2 linked regions of the Pirellula sp. SH-Sr6A genome follow. The protein of the gene in region 2 interacts with the protein of the main gene of each other region in a pairwise test. Links are inferred from orthologs where the notes say so. Each region holds a gene or a part of one and is shown on either strand. Other genes may lie near its edges.

Evidence for each region. Proteins that work in one complex are often made in the same cells at the same time.
Region 1: the proteins of VN12_RS22535 (region 2) and gyrA interact in binary tests that used the Escherichia coli proteins (3 or more experiments, as listed by UniProt). The link is inferred for Pirellula sp. SH-Sr6A from one-to-one orthologs.

The regions. Positions count from the first base shown.
Region 1 is NZ_CP011272.1:3,305,591-3,310,150, forward strand. Bases 1,261-4,560 are described here. They hold gyrA (DNA gyrase subunit A), read right to left. Parts: upstream 4,200-4,560; coding sequence 1,461-4,199; downstream 1,261-1,460. Other genes in these bases: VN12_RS12795 (polyprenol monophosphomannose synthase), read right to left, coding at 1,261-1,458. Also shown: VN12_RS12790 (D-2-hydroxyacid dehydrogenase), read left to right, coding at 1-642; more of VN12_RS12795, read right to left, coding at 667-1,260. UniProt on the Escherichia coli protein: A type II topoisomerase that negatively supercoils closed circular double-stranded (ds) DNA in an ATP-dependent manner to maintain chromosomes in an underwound state.
Region 2 is NZ_CP011272.1:5,827,635-5,836,198, forward strand. What follows is about bases 3,165-6,308. They hold VN12_RS22535 (DNA gyrase subunit B), read left to right. Parts: upstream 3,165-3,548; coding sequence 3,549-6,068; downstream 6,069-6,308. Other genes in these bases: VN12_RS22530 (hypothetical protein), read left to right, coding at 3,165-3,425; hisB (imidazoleglycerol-phosphate dehydratase HisB), read left to right, coding at 6,190-6,308. Outside these bases: VN12_RS22515 (DUF1592 domain-containing protein), read left to right, coding at 1-976; VN12_RS22520 (DUF1552 domain-containing protein), read left to right, coding at 992-2,329; VN12_RS22525 (histidine triad nucleotide-binding protein), read left to right, coding at 2,397-2,741; more of VN12_RS22530, read left to right, coding at 2,778-3,164; more of hisB, read left to right, coding at 6,309-6,783; VN12_RS22545 (carboxypeptidase regulatory-like domain-containing protein), read right to left, coding at 6,893-7,393; VN12_RS22550 (DUF1559 domain-containing protein), read right to left, coding at 7,473-8,564. UniProt on the Escherichia coli protein: DNA gyrase negatively supercoils closed circular double-stranded DNA in an ATP-dependent manner to maintain chromosomes in an underwound state.

The DNA.
Region 1 (4,560 bases), 2.5 Mb from region 2 along the record:
GAACATGTTTTTTCCATGATGATGAGCCTCGCTCGCCAATTGCCCGCATGCCTCGACGAACAGCGCACCAACCGAGCTTGGTCGGCCGCCCCAATCCGGCGAAATAGCTTCCTGCTCCGAGGCCAGAAAGCCATCCTGTTCGGTTACGGAGAAATTGCCAAACGGCTCGTCGAGCTCCTCGCCCCCTTTGAAATGGAAATCGTCGGGGTGCGTCGCAAGCCGAAAGGGAACGAATCCATCCCCATCCTGTCGCATGAACAAGCGGACAAGTGGCTGGGAAACGCCGATCATGTGATCAACATTCTTCCTGCGAACCCGAGCACCCAAGGCTACTTCGATCGAAACCGTCTGGCTCGATTGAGCCCTGGAGCCATCTTCTACAACATCGGACGCGGAAACACGGTCGATCAAGAGGCACTGGTCGACCTGCTCAATGGCTCCCACCTAGCAGCCGCTTATCTGGATGTCACCACGCCGGAACCACTCCCCGCGGAGCATCCCCTCTGGACCGCGCGAAATTGTTTTATCACACCCCACTCCGCCGGGGGCTTTCGGGAGGAAATGGAGGGTTTGGTGAGACACTTCCTCGAAAACCTAGCTCGATTCGAACAGAACGAGCCCTTGAAGAACCGAGTGATCTAATCGCATCAATGCGTCCGCCCCTCGCTACTCGCTTCTCGATTTGTTTTTTGTTGATCGCAATCGGGCGACACGGTGCAGGGAATCGATGGTGGAGAGTGCTTCTTTCATCGAGATCTTCGAGTCCCCTTGTTGCCGTTCGGTATAGACGATTCCAACTTCCGTCCAGCGATTGCCTTGATCGATCAAGTGCCAAAGGATTTCTTCGAGGAACCCATATCCTTTGCCGTGAATCGAAGTCCAATCCAGTCGAGCCAGTGCGGCGACTCGATACAGGCGATACGCGCTGCTGCAATCTCGGACCTTCCAACCGACCACCCAGCGCGCATACGCATTGGCGCATCGACTCACGAAGATCCGCTTCCAGGAACAGCCTTCTAAACCACCTCCCTCGACATATCGCGATCCGATTACCAAATCGTGCGCAGGGCGTTGAGCAAGCAGTCTGGGGATCGCAGCGGGATCATGGCTTAGATCGGCATCCAAATTCAGTACCCAATCGTATTGGTTCTCGATCGCGTATCGCATGCCAGCGCGAATAGCTGTCCCCAGCCCCAGTTTTCCAGGTCGATGAATCAAGAAAGTATGGGGTCGCGACTCACTTTTTGCCTTCACCCATTCGGAGGTCCCGTCGGGCGAGTTGTCATCGACGACGAGAATGTCGCTCCCTGGTAGGACGGCATCCAACTTATCGAAGAGGGTCGGGAGATTCAGCTTCTCGTTGTAAGTGCATACGAGAACCAGCAGTCGCTCCCCCTCGACCATCCCTGCCGAAGCAAGGCTGGCATCGGCGGTCGCTTCAAGCTTCTTGGGTTCCAACCTTATTCACCTTCGGAGGCGTCCGATACATCGGACTCGGAAGTGGATTCGGGCAGCGACTCATCGATCGGCAATTCGGAAACGGGAGCGATCGGTGCCGATGCGGCTTCAATCTCCGATGGATCGATATCTTGGGATGGAACCCGAACGATCGCGGTGAGCGAATCGCCTTCGTCCAAGCTCATAATCCGGACCCCTTGGGTGTTGCGGCCGATGACGCTAACGTCCTTGACCGCGATCCGCTGGATCTTGCCCCGGGTGGTCATCATCAAGACTTCATCAGAATCGTGCACCGCAGCGATCCCAACCACCTTGCCGTTCCGTCTTGTCGCTTTGATGTCGATGACACCCTTGCCACCTCGGCGTTGGGTTCGATAGCGATTCGCAGAGCCTAAATCTTCGGCTTCCGGTTCCTCGACGGGGACCTCTTCTTCGATCAAGCCATCTTCCTCGGATCCTTCGTCGGACATCGGCAATTCCTTGCCAGCCATCTCATCGCCTGGACCGAAAGTGGTTCGCTTTCCGTAGCCAAACTCGCAAGCGGTAAGAAGGGTCGCTGTCGGATCGGCGACCACCATCCCGACCACTTCGTCACCCTTTCTCAGCGAGATACCCTTTACGCCGGACGTATTGCGCCCCATCGGGCGTGCATCGCTTTCGGAGAATCGAATCGCCATCCCTGTCGAGGTCGAAAGTACGATCTGGTCGTTCGGCTTGGTGATGACCACATCAACCAATTCATCGTCCTCTCGAAGCTTGATTGCGATGATTCCACCTCTCTTCGGACGGCTGTATGCCTCCAGCTCGGTCTTCTTTACAATCCCCTTCTTGGTACCCATCATGAGGAAGTGGCCGGGTAGGTCAAAGTTTCGTACGACAACGCAGTCGCGAATCTTCTCGTCTGGGGAAAGGTTCAACAAATTGACGACGGCCCGCCCGCGGCTCTCGCGGCTCATCTGCGGGATCTCCCAGACCTTTTGCCAGTACACCTTTCCTTGGTTGGTGAAGAACAGGAGGTAAGCGTGGGTGCTCGCAACAAAAAGATGCTCCACGGGATCCTCTTCCTCCGCTCGCATCCCCGCGATTCCTTTGCCTCCCCGCTTTTGGGCGCGATAGGTGGTGGCCGGAATCCGCTTGATGTAGCCTTGGGTGGAAATCGTGACCACCATGGTTTCCTCGGTGATGAGGTCTTCCATGTTGTAGTTCCCGAGTTCTTCGTCATCGATCACGGTCTTTCGATCGGTTCCGTATCGACGGGAGATTTCTTCCAGGTCGGCGCGGATGATTCCATAGATCCGTACAGGATCGCCTAGGATATCGCGGTACTCGGAGATTTCATCTAGCAATGCCGAGTGTTCTTCCGCCAACCTTTCTTGTTCCAGTCCAGCCAACTGGCCGAGAGTCATGCGCAGAATGGCGTCGGTTTGCACACTGGTCAAGCGATAGGTGTCGCTTATGCCGCGTTCCAGTTGGAAATCGGTATAGCCTCGATCGCCCAACGCTCGCTCCATCATCGATGCGGGACATTCGACCCCCATCAGTTTTTCCTTCGCTTCGGCCTGCGTGCGACTGTTGCGGATGATCTGGATGATGTGATCGATATCGGCGAGAGCCAGCAGCAGCCCCTCCACGACGTGCTTTCGCTTTCGAGCCGAGGCGAGCAAGAACTGCGTGCGTCGCCGGATGACGATAACGCGGTGTCGCAGAAACTCCTGCATCATTTCCTTGAGGGTCAACTCGCGAGGCTTTCCGTCCACGAGTGCCAAAAGGATGATCGAATGGGTTTCTTGCAGTGAGGAAAACTGATAAAGCTGATTGAGAACGATATGAGGATCGTGACCTTGCTTGAGCTCGATCACAATTCGAACCGGCTCTTTCAAATCGCTTTCATCGCGAATGCCGGAGATGCCTTTGATCTTGTCGTTGCGAACCAGGTCGGCGATCCGTTCCACCACGCGATCACGGGCTTGCTGGAATGGGATCTCTCGAACGATCAACCTCGCCTTTTTGCCTTCTTCCACATCGACGCGAGCGCGCACCACGATCGTCGAGCGTCCGGTGTTGTAGGCTTGTCGGATGGAGTAGCGTCCGCAGATGATCCCGCCGGTCGGGAAGTCGGGACCGGGGACGATTTCGCACAGTTCGCTGATCGAGATCTCGGGATCTTCGATCATGCGGATCAATCCGGCGCAGATCTCTCGCAAATTATGCGGAGGGATGCTGGTCGCCATCCCCACCGCGATGCCTTGCGCGCCGTTGACGAGCAAGTTCGGGAATTTCGATGGCAGGACGACGGGCTCGGTGCGCCGTTCGTCATACGTGGGGATGTAGTCGACCGTATCCAGCTTCAAGTCGTCCAGCATCATGGCGGCTGGGGGAGCCAATCGGGCTTCGGTGTATCGCATGGCCGCCGCGGGTAACCCTGCGATCGATCCAAAGTTCCCTTGCTTGTCGATCAACACGTGGCGCATGTTCCATTCCTGCGCCATGCGGACCAGGGTCGGGTAGATGATCGCTTCCCCGTGCGGGTGGTAGTTACCCGACGTATCGCCGGCGATCTTCGCGCATTTGACCCGGGCGGCACCAGGGGTAAGGCTCAAGTCGTTCATGGCGACCAAGATCCGGCGCTGACTCGGCTTCAACCCATCTCGAACATCCGGTAGCGCCCGGCTGACGATAACGCTCATCGCGTAGGTCAAATAACTATTGCGGAGCTCGTCCTCGATCGCCTCCTCGATCATCCGCTCACCGGGCCCCTCGCCATCCCCCCCACCATCCGCATTGGGAAGGTTCGAAGGATCGTTGGGATCAAAATCGTCGGGTGGCAAATTGGACACGGGTACAAACCGATCTGCTGGTTAGGGTCAATGCAGGGACTCAGCAATAGCTGGAATCCGCCACTTTCAATCACGCTTTCGCCGATCGCCTTCGCGACAGCCAAAAAGCGTCTCAATTTCCAATTATTTCCAAGCTTTTTTGCACTCAGAAGGAAGTTGGAATTCTACCCGATCCACCCCATTTTCACAATCGCGGCCCCCCCATGCGCTCGCCCGTGCGCCCACCCGCGTGCTCGCTCCGATCTAAAGCCTTATACTCTCACCT
Region 2 (8,564 bases):
CCCGGATGCGACGCTACTGCAACTCGCAGATGAAAATCGCTTGTTCGACCCCGAGGTTATCCGAAGTCAATTGAACCGAATGCTTTCCGATGACAAAGCTCGGTCTCTGGGTGAAAACTTTGGGATGCAGTGGTTAGGACTGCGAGACTTGTCGCAGGTCAGGCCTGATTCTGACGTGTATCCTCAGTTTGATGAGGAGCTTTCCCAGGCAGCCAGAGAAGAGGTGATTCGGTTTGTAAGTGGTGTGTTTCGTGAAGGAAGACCGCTCACGGATCTTCTAGATTCGGATTACCTTGTCCTCAACGAGCGGCTTGCAAATCACTACGGACTGCCTTGGTCGGGCGGAAAAGATTGGGCTCGCGTTGAATTGCCTTCCGAGGCCAAGCATCGAGGAGGCGTGACGACCATGGCTGGGGTGTTGATCAAGACGAGCTACCCGAGGCGCACTAGCCCTGTACTGCGCGGACGTTGGATACTCGAAGATGTTTTGGGAGCGAAGGTGCCGCCCCCTCCTCCCAACGTCCCGGCGCTCGAGGAGAATGACCATGGACCCAATAACTTGACATTGCGACAACGATTGGAAAAGCATCGCGAGAATCCCGAATGCGCCTCGTGCCATGATCGCATGGATCCACTCGGATTTGGGCTGGAGAACTTTGACGCCATTGGACGGTGGCGAACCGAGGACAACGGTCAGAAAGTCGATTCGGAGGGGAAGCTACCTTCGGGGGAGTCGTTCCAAGGTTCTGCGGGATTGAAGAAGGTACTACTAAACCGAAAAGATGAGTTCTATCGCCACGTATCCCGAAAGATGGTTGGTTTTGCGTTAGGAAGAGAATTGAGCAAATTCGATCAATGCGTGATCGACAAGAGTGTCGAAAGACTTCACAAGGAGGCTCGGGCCTCGGTAATCCTTGAAGAAATTTTCTTGTCCTACGCGTTCCAACACCGTTATTACAGCAACTCGAACAAATAGCCACACAAGATCACCATGAACCTACCAATGCCTACCCGACGTCGATTCCTGCGTGGTTGTTCCGTCGCGCTTGCACTCCCTTGGATGGAGTCCTCTGTGTCATCGCGAGCGCGGGCAGCATCGACGGTCGTTCCCCCCATACGCACCGCATTCATTTACTTCCCCAACGGGGTCTGGGAGAAGGCATGGGTCCCGGAGACAAAGGGTAAAGACTACACGCTGAGCCCATCCCTGGAGCCGCTTGCGGATGTGAAGGACAGCGTGGTGGTACTGAGTGGCTTGGACAAGAAAAACAGCCATGGAGGGGACGGCCATTACGCCAAGACGGCAAACTTTTTGACCGGACTCCCGGTCGCGAAAACGACTGGTAAGGACATCAGCTCTGGCGGCATATCCATCGACCAGCTCATCGCTCAACATACCAGTGCTTACACACCGCTTCCGTCGTTGGAGCTTGGAACCGAACCCGTCATCAGCGGTATCGATAGCAACGTTGGTTACACCCGGTTGTATGGATCCCACATCTCGTGGCAATCGGCGACGCGACCGGTCGCCAAGGAGATCAATCCCCGGCTTGTCTACGAGCGGTTGTTTGGCAAATCGATTACAGCGGACAGCGAGCGCGCCGAGTCGTACAACCATTTGTTGGATTATGTACTGGAGGATGCGAAGTCGGTTCGGAAGAAACTGGGCCGAGATGACCAGTTCAAAATGGATGAGTTCCTCGATTCGGTGCGTGGAGTCGAAAAGCGGATCGAATTCACAATGCAAAAAGGGAAAACGGATTGGGCTCCCCACTTGGATGAGTCGACCATTCAGCAGGCCAAGCCGGGAGTGCCTGTCGATTTTCGCGAGCATATCGCCATCATGATGGATTTGATCGTCCTTGCGTTTCAATCCGACTCCACTCGAGTCTGCTCGCTGATGTTCGCGAACGACGTGTCGGGGAGAAATTTCTCGTTCCTCGATGGTGTCAAGGGTGGGCATCACGAATTGTCCCACCACGAAAACAACGACGAGAAAATCGGGCAGTATCAGCGGATCAATCGTTGGCACACCGAGCAATTCGCTCGGATGCTCAAGAAGATGCGAGACATCCGAGAAGGAGAGTCGACGTTGCTCGATAATAGTATGATCGTTTTCGGGTCCAGCATGTCCGACGGAAATCGGCACGATCCCGACAATCTCCCAATCTTGCTCGGTGGCATGGGTGGGGGCTCGCTCCAGAGCGGCCAGCACATCGCGGTGGATGGAATGGTGCCGCTTTGTAATTTGTATCTCACTATGCTTCGAAAGATGGGATTGGATGCCGAGCAATTCGGTGACAGCACGGGAGTTATCGAGGGGATATAGGCCCCTTATCGCTCCGATTGGACCAACTCCATTCACGACTTCATGAACCAGAGACGAGGGATTGAAGATGCCAGAAACGGTGTTTAGCAAAATTATCCGCAAGGAAATCCCAGCGAAGATCGTCTACGAGGACGATCTTGCCTTGGCATTTCACGATGTTCACCCCCAAGCTCCGGTGCATGTTCTTGTTATACCCAAGCAGCCTATACAGTCTTTAGCCCATGTATCCGAGGCGGACGTCGCGCTGCTCGGGCATCTGCAACGGGTAATCCAGCAGGTCGCCAGGCAGCTTCAAATCGACGAGACGGGTTATCGTGTCGTTACGAATATTGGGAGGGATGGTGGTCAGTCAGTCGACCACATTCATTATCATGTGCTAGGGGGGCGTTCGTTGTCCTGGCCGCCGGGTTGATAGGGGTGGATGAGCTCTTGGAAGTGATGAGGATGTATGCAGCAGTGGATTGCTCCCATTCTGGTTTTGTCTGCGATTGGCGCGGTTTGGCTCATTCAATATTGGGTCGAGAAGCAGCGCCGTGAGAAGCTTCAGGCTTTCGCAGACGAGCTTGGGCTAGAGTTGTATAGCGAGCTCCCGGTTGACGATCGACGATTGTTTGGCGTCTTTCCCTTGTCTCGCAGGGGGGATCGGCAGTCGCCAGGATGGACGATCACGATTGACGACGGGCAAACCCGAGTCGTCTTATTCGATTTCCAGACCGTTAGCGGCAGTGGAAAGAACAAATCGACTCACAACTATGTCCTTTCCTTGATCACCGACCGAGGGGTGCAGGCTCCTTACCTTGAAATCGTTCCCAAGACTTGGGGGCTTAAGCTGGGGAAGTGGTTCGGCAGGAAATCGATTGAGCTTCCCGACGATCCTGCCTTTTCCGATCGCTATCGCATTCTTGGCGATCCGGAGGATCAGGTTCGCAGCTTCCTCACGCCCCCTCGACGCCTGGCGATTCAGGGGGAGGGGATCAAGTCGTTCTCGGCTGCAGGCAATACCTACTTGGTAGAGCACGGAGAAAAGAAGCTCAAAGCGGCCAAGGTTCGCGAGTTGCTCAACCGCAGTTTGGCCCTGTGCAAGTCCCTTCGATAAGCTCGAGTTGGGAGCGACAAGAACTGGAATTTCGTGTAGAATCCAGCCCTCTTGCAACGGTCGACGACAGGCCTCCATTTCGAGGTTCAGAGGTCGATCTACCTCGTTTGATTTGGATACCCCATGAACGCATCCGGCGACCAAAACTTCGACTTGGAAACGACAGAAAACATCGGTTTGGCGGGAATTGGCACCGAGGGGGGGTACACAGGGGACGATCTAAAGCATTTGAGCGATTTGGAGCACGTCCGGGAGCGTCCCGGGATGTATATCGGGGACACCACCCTAAACGGACTCCACCATTTGGTCTACGAAGTAGTGGACAACTCGATCGACGAGGCGATGGCCGGTCATGCGAAGAGCGTTTCGGTCACCATCAATTCAGACGGATCGGTAACGGTCGAGGACGATGGCCGTGGGATTCCGACCGACCGGCACGCGCAGCTATCGGAAATGATGCAGCGCGAAATGTCGACGTTGGAAGGGGTTATGACCGTCTTAAAGTTCGGCGGTAAGTTCGAGAAAAAGGCCTATCAAACGTCAGGGGGGCTGCACGGCGTCGGGGTAACCGTCGTGAACTTCCTCTCGCAGTGGTGCGAAGTGGAAGTCTGTCGCAATGGAAAGATCTACACCCAATCCTACGAGCGAGGTGTCGCGACCGGACCGGTTCGTGAAGCGGGAACGACGACCAAGCGAGGAACGAAGACCACGTTCAAGCCGGATGGCCAGATTTTTCCCAACACGAAGTATTCCTACGATACGTTGGTCAAACGACTCCAGGAGCTCGCGTTCCTGAACAGCGGGGTCCGCATCAAGGTCAAGGATGACAGATCGACCCAAGCCGACGAGTATTATTACGAACGAGGGATCATCGAGTTCGTCGAGCACCTCAATCGCGCGAGCGACGTGGTCCACAAAGACGTGATCCTCATCCAAGGGAGCAAGGACGACTTTTCTTACTCCATCGCTTTTCAATACTCCGAGGAGTACACCGAAAATCTTCATTCCTACTGCAACAATATCAGCACGCGGGAAGGTGGAACCCACGTCTCTGGTTTCCGAGCAGCTCTAACCCGATCCTTGAACGCCTACGGGAAGAAAGAGAATCTCTTCAAAGATCTCGTTCCCACCGGAGATGACCTTCGCGAGGGACTCACCTGCGTGATCAGCGTTCGAGTCAGCCATCCGCAATTTGAGGGGCAAACCAAGACGAAACTGGGAAACAGTGAAGTCGAAGGGATCGTCAATTCGGTGGTGGGTGAAGCGCTCACCAAGTATCTTGAAGAGAACCCCAAAAACGCGAAGCTTTTGGTTCGAAAAGGGCAGCTTGCTGCCGAAGCGAGAGAAGCCGCCCGCAAAGCAAAAGATGCTCTTCGGAAACGAAAAGATGTGTTAGGCGGAGGCGGGCTGCCCGGCAAACTTCGGGACTGCATCAGCAACAAGATGGAAGAATGTGAGTTGTACCTCGTGGAAGGAGACTCGGCAGGTGGAAGCGCGGAAGGTGGACGATTCCGCGATACCCAAGCGATCCTTCCGTTGCGAGGAAAAATCATCAATGCCTACAAGAGCCGCGAAGACAAGGTCTTGGCGAACGAAGAAGTCATGAGCATGATCCAGGCGATCGGGAGCGGGATCGGGGCGGATCAGGATATCGGCAAACGCCGGTACAATCGCATCATCATCATGACTGACGCCGACATCGATGGTTCCCACATCCGGACTCTGCTCCTTTGCTTCTTTTACCGACAGATGTACCAATTGGTGGCCGGAGGTCACGTCTATTTGGCACAACCCCCGCTTTATCGGGTCGTTCGCGGCAAAAAAGAAAAGTACTACGTGCAGTCCGAAGATGAAATGAAGCAGCAGTTGCAGGAGCGTGGGCTCACCGACAGCCAGTTCATCGACGATCGCGGCAATGTGTTTGAAGGGGACCGCATGCGAAAACTTTGCGCGACCCTCTCGGCGATGGAAGACGCATTACTGAACTTGGAAAAACGCGGAATTTCGCTACGAATGCACGCGGAACGGATGGAGGTCGAGACCGGGCGGCTTCCCGTTTTTCATCTCGACATGGGAGTGGAAGATCACTGGTTCGTCACACGCGACAAACTGGACGAGTTTTTGGCCTCCAGGAAGATCTTGGTCGACGAATCGGTTGCGCCAGAAGCCCCGGCGATTCTCCCAGAGACTCCGACCGATGCCCCAACCGGCCCTGTGGCCCACATCGCGGAACTATTCGAGGTTCGAACGATCAACACAGGCTTGAAAGAACTGTCGGACTACGGGTTTTCCATCGAGGACCTTATCCCGAAAGATCGAACCGGTTCCACCGATTCGAGGTTCAAATTGGTTCGGGAAGAGAACAACATCGGCCTAGAAGATCTGCGAGAACTGCTGCCTGCTATTCGCGAATCAGGCCGGCGAGGATTGACGATCACTCGCTTTAAGGGACTGGGTGAAATGAACGCCGAGGAGCTTCGAGATACGACGCTCAATCCTTCTTGCCGAACCATGGTTAAGGTGCAATTGTCGGATGCTGCTGCGGCGGACGAGATGTTCCGGGTGCTGATGGGTGATAAAGTCGAACCGCGACGAGAATTCATCGAGAAGCACGCGCTGGAAGTTCGGAATCTCGACGTTTAGACGCCAATCCTTGATGGAATATTCACCGAGACGCGTCAGCGTCCGGTTATCACTCCCCGCCGCCCTCGCTCCAGCTTCACAAATCGCTCCCGTTTTCTCCGTCCTCATTCGAAGTGCAGATATGTCACAACGCGTAGCCACCATCGATCGCAAGACAGCTGAAACCGCGATCCAGCTAGAGGTTCATTTGGATGGAGTGGGTAAAAACACGATCGAAACAGGGGTTGGCTTTCTGGACCATATGCTCGTCCTGTTTGCCAAGCATTCGCTGGTCGATCTGAAGGTGAAAGCTGTGGGCGATTTGCACATCGACGCACACCATACCACCGAAGATATCGGCATTTGTTTAGGTATGGCCTTTCGGCAGGCCCTCGGAGACAAGTCTGGTATCCGCCGCTATGGCCATATGACGCTGCCCATGGAGGAGACGCTCGTCACCACCGCGGTGGACTTTAGTGGCAGGTCCTTTGTGGTATTCCAAGCCGCGATGCCTTCTCCCAAGATCGGAGACTTTGACAGCGAACTGGTGGAGGACTTTTGGCAATCGTTTGCTGCCAATGCAGGCTGCAATCTCCATGTGATGCTTCACTATGGCCGCAACACCCACCACATCGCCGAGGCAATTTTCAAGGGCACAGCGCGTGCGATTCGAGCCGCGATCGAAACCGACCCCCGACAGACAGGAATTCCCAGTTCCAAGGGAACGCTCGGGTAATTCAACCCGCTTGTCCACAAGCTGGGGCAATTTTATTTTGTGACGCCATCTACCAAATGCTGCCCTGAGAGTATCAGGGCAGCAGTGCGAACGATTCCCATGGAAGCGTTTACTTCAAGTCGAAATCGAACCGGTTCGGACCTGCTGGTGTGACGGAAGCTCTCAGTCCAGAGGTTTGATCATTCGAGTACTTCTCCGGAATCGGGCTCTTAGGGCCTTTGTCAGCTCCGCCCGAGGCGGTGGCCGCAGGTGGGGCATAGTCTTCACTAAGCTCACCACTAGCAATGACGCCAGGAGCACCCGCCGAGTTCTGGGGGGGCGGTGGCGTCGTATGCTTCGAAATCGCTACGTTGTACTGCCCTTCGACAGCGCCATCGCCTGGAACAAACATCGAAAGGGTAAATTCGCCGTTGGCGTCCGTCGATCCGATCGCGTTTTCTTTTCCGCCGCTGAGTTGAAACGTGACGACGGCGCCCTCGATCGGCTTCCCATTCACTTTGACAGAACCACTGGTCTTATAGGTTTTGGGTCGTCCAGAATCGCCCCCGCATCCGGTCGCGAATGAAAGGGTTACACATAGGGCCGCAAACAACACATTAGGTAGCTTCATAAATATTACTCGTTTCTTTAACGAAAATGGCGTGAGTGCTACTCACGCCAGGGGATGTAAACGATTTTACGACCGGATCTTATTCGTTCGCTGTCGTGATGTCACCGCCAGCCTTTGAACCCAATGCGCCCCAAGCTCCGTAGTTGCTCGGACCACCCGCAGGTTGTGCCACGTTGGTGTTGCCAGTATCGATTTGTGCGCTGATGAAGCGAACCGATCCGTCCGCCAATCCCGCGTTCACGCCACCGGTGTGACGGCTACTTGGCGAAATCACCAAGTTAACCGAGTCTGCGTTTACGTCTGCATCGCTTGTGCAGCTAGGAGAGTTAGGTGCCAAGACAGTGTTGAACGCGACACGCTCGGACTGACCATCGGTCCACAATGAACCAAATCGACCCTTCACCTGAGTTCCTGCAACAAAGTGCCTGCCGTTGCTCAAAGTCATACAGATCCGCGGCAAGTTAACCACGTCTCCAGCATTGATCGCGGTACCATGAGCATTCTCAATTTGATTTGCTGTTACGGTTGTCACCCCGAAATTGGCCTTTAACCTCTCACTGAAAGCGATGGTGTTGCTGGTACCGTCGGAAATTCCACCGATGGTGGTTCCGATGTATGCTGAGAACATCCCTCGCAAGTTGTTCGAGTCTCGCGTACTGGCAACGCTGTCGCCAACCGACAACGCATAATTGTTAACGTTGGTCGCCGTCGGCGCATTGAAAGTAGTCCCGTCAGACGGGCAAACCATAAATCCTGGGGAACGGTTCCAAGGGGCCCAACCTGCCCAAGCAGCAGGGCCGCCTGGTGCCACCGTCGGACCACCTGCTCCGGTGAAGCCGAGAGCACCCGATGGATCGCCAGCCTGAATTTGGTCGTACATGGCAGTTTGTTCGACGTACGGCAACAACGCGATGAATGCGGAAAGACGGTTTCCGTTGCTGTTGTTACGGTTCGAACCGACAAACGGAGCGCTCGTTCCGCCCTTGCGAGGCGGGAACTTCTTGAAGGCGCTTTCGTAATTGTGAAGAGCCAGCGAGAGCTGCTTCACCGAGTTGGAGCATTGCATGCGCCGAGCTGCTTCGCGAGCTGCCTGTACCGCAGGCAACAACAGCCCTACCAAAATGCCGATGATGGCGATCACCACCAAAAGCTCGACCAGGGTGAAACCCTG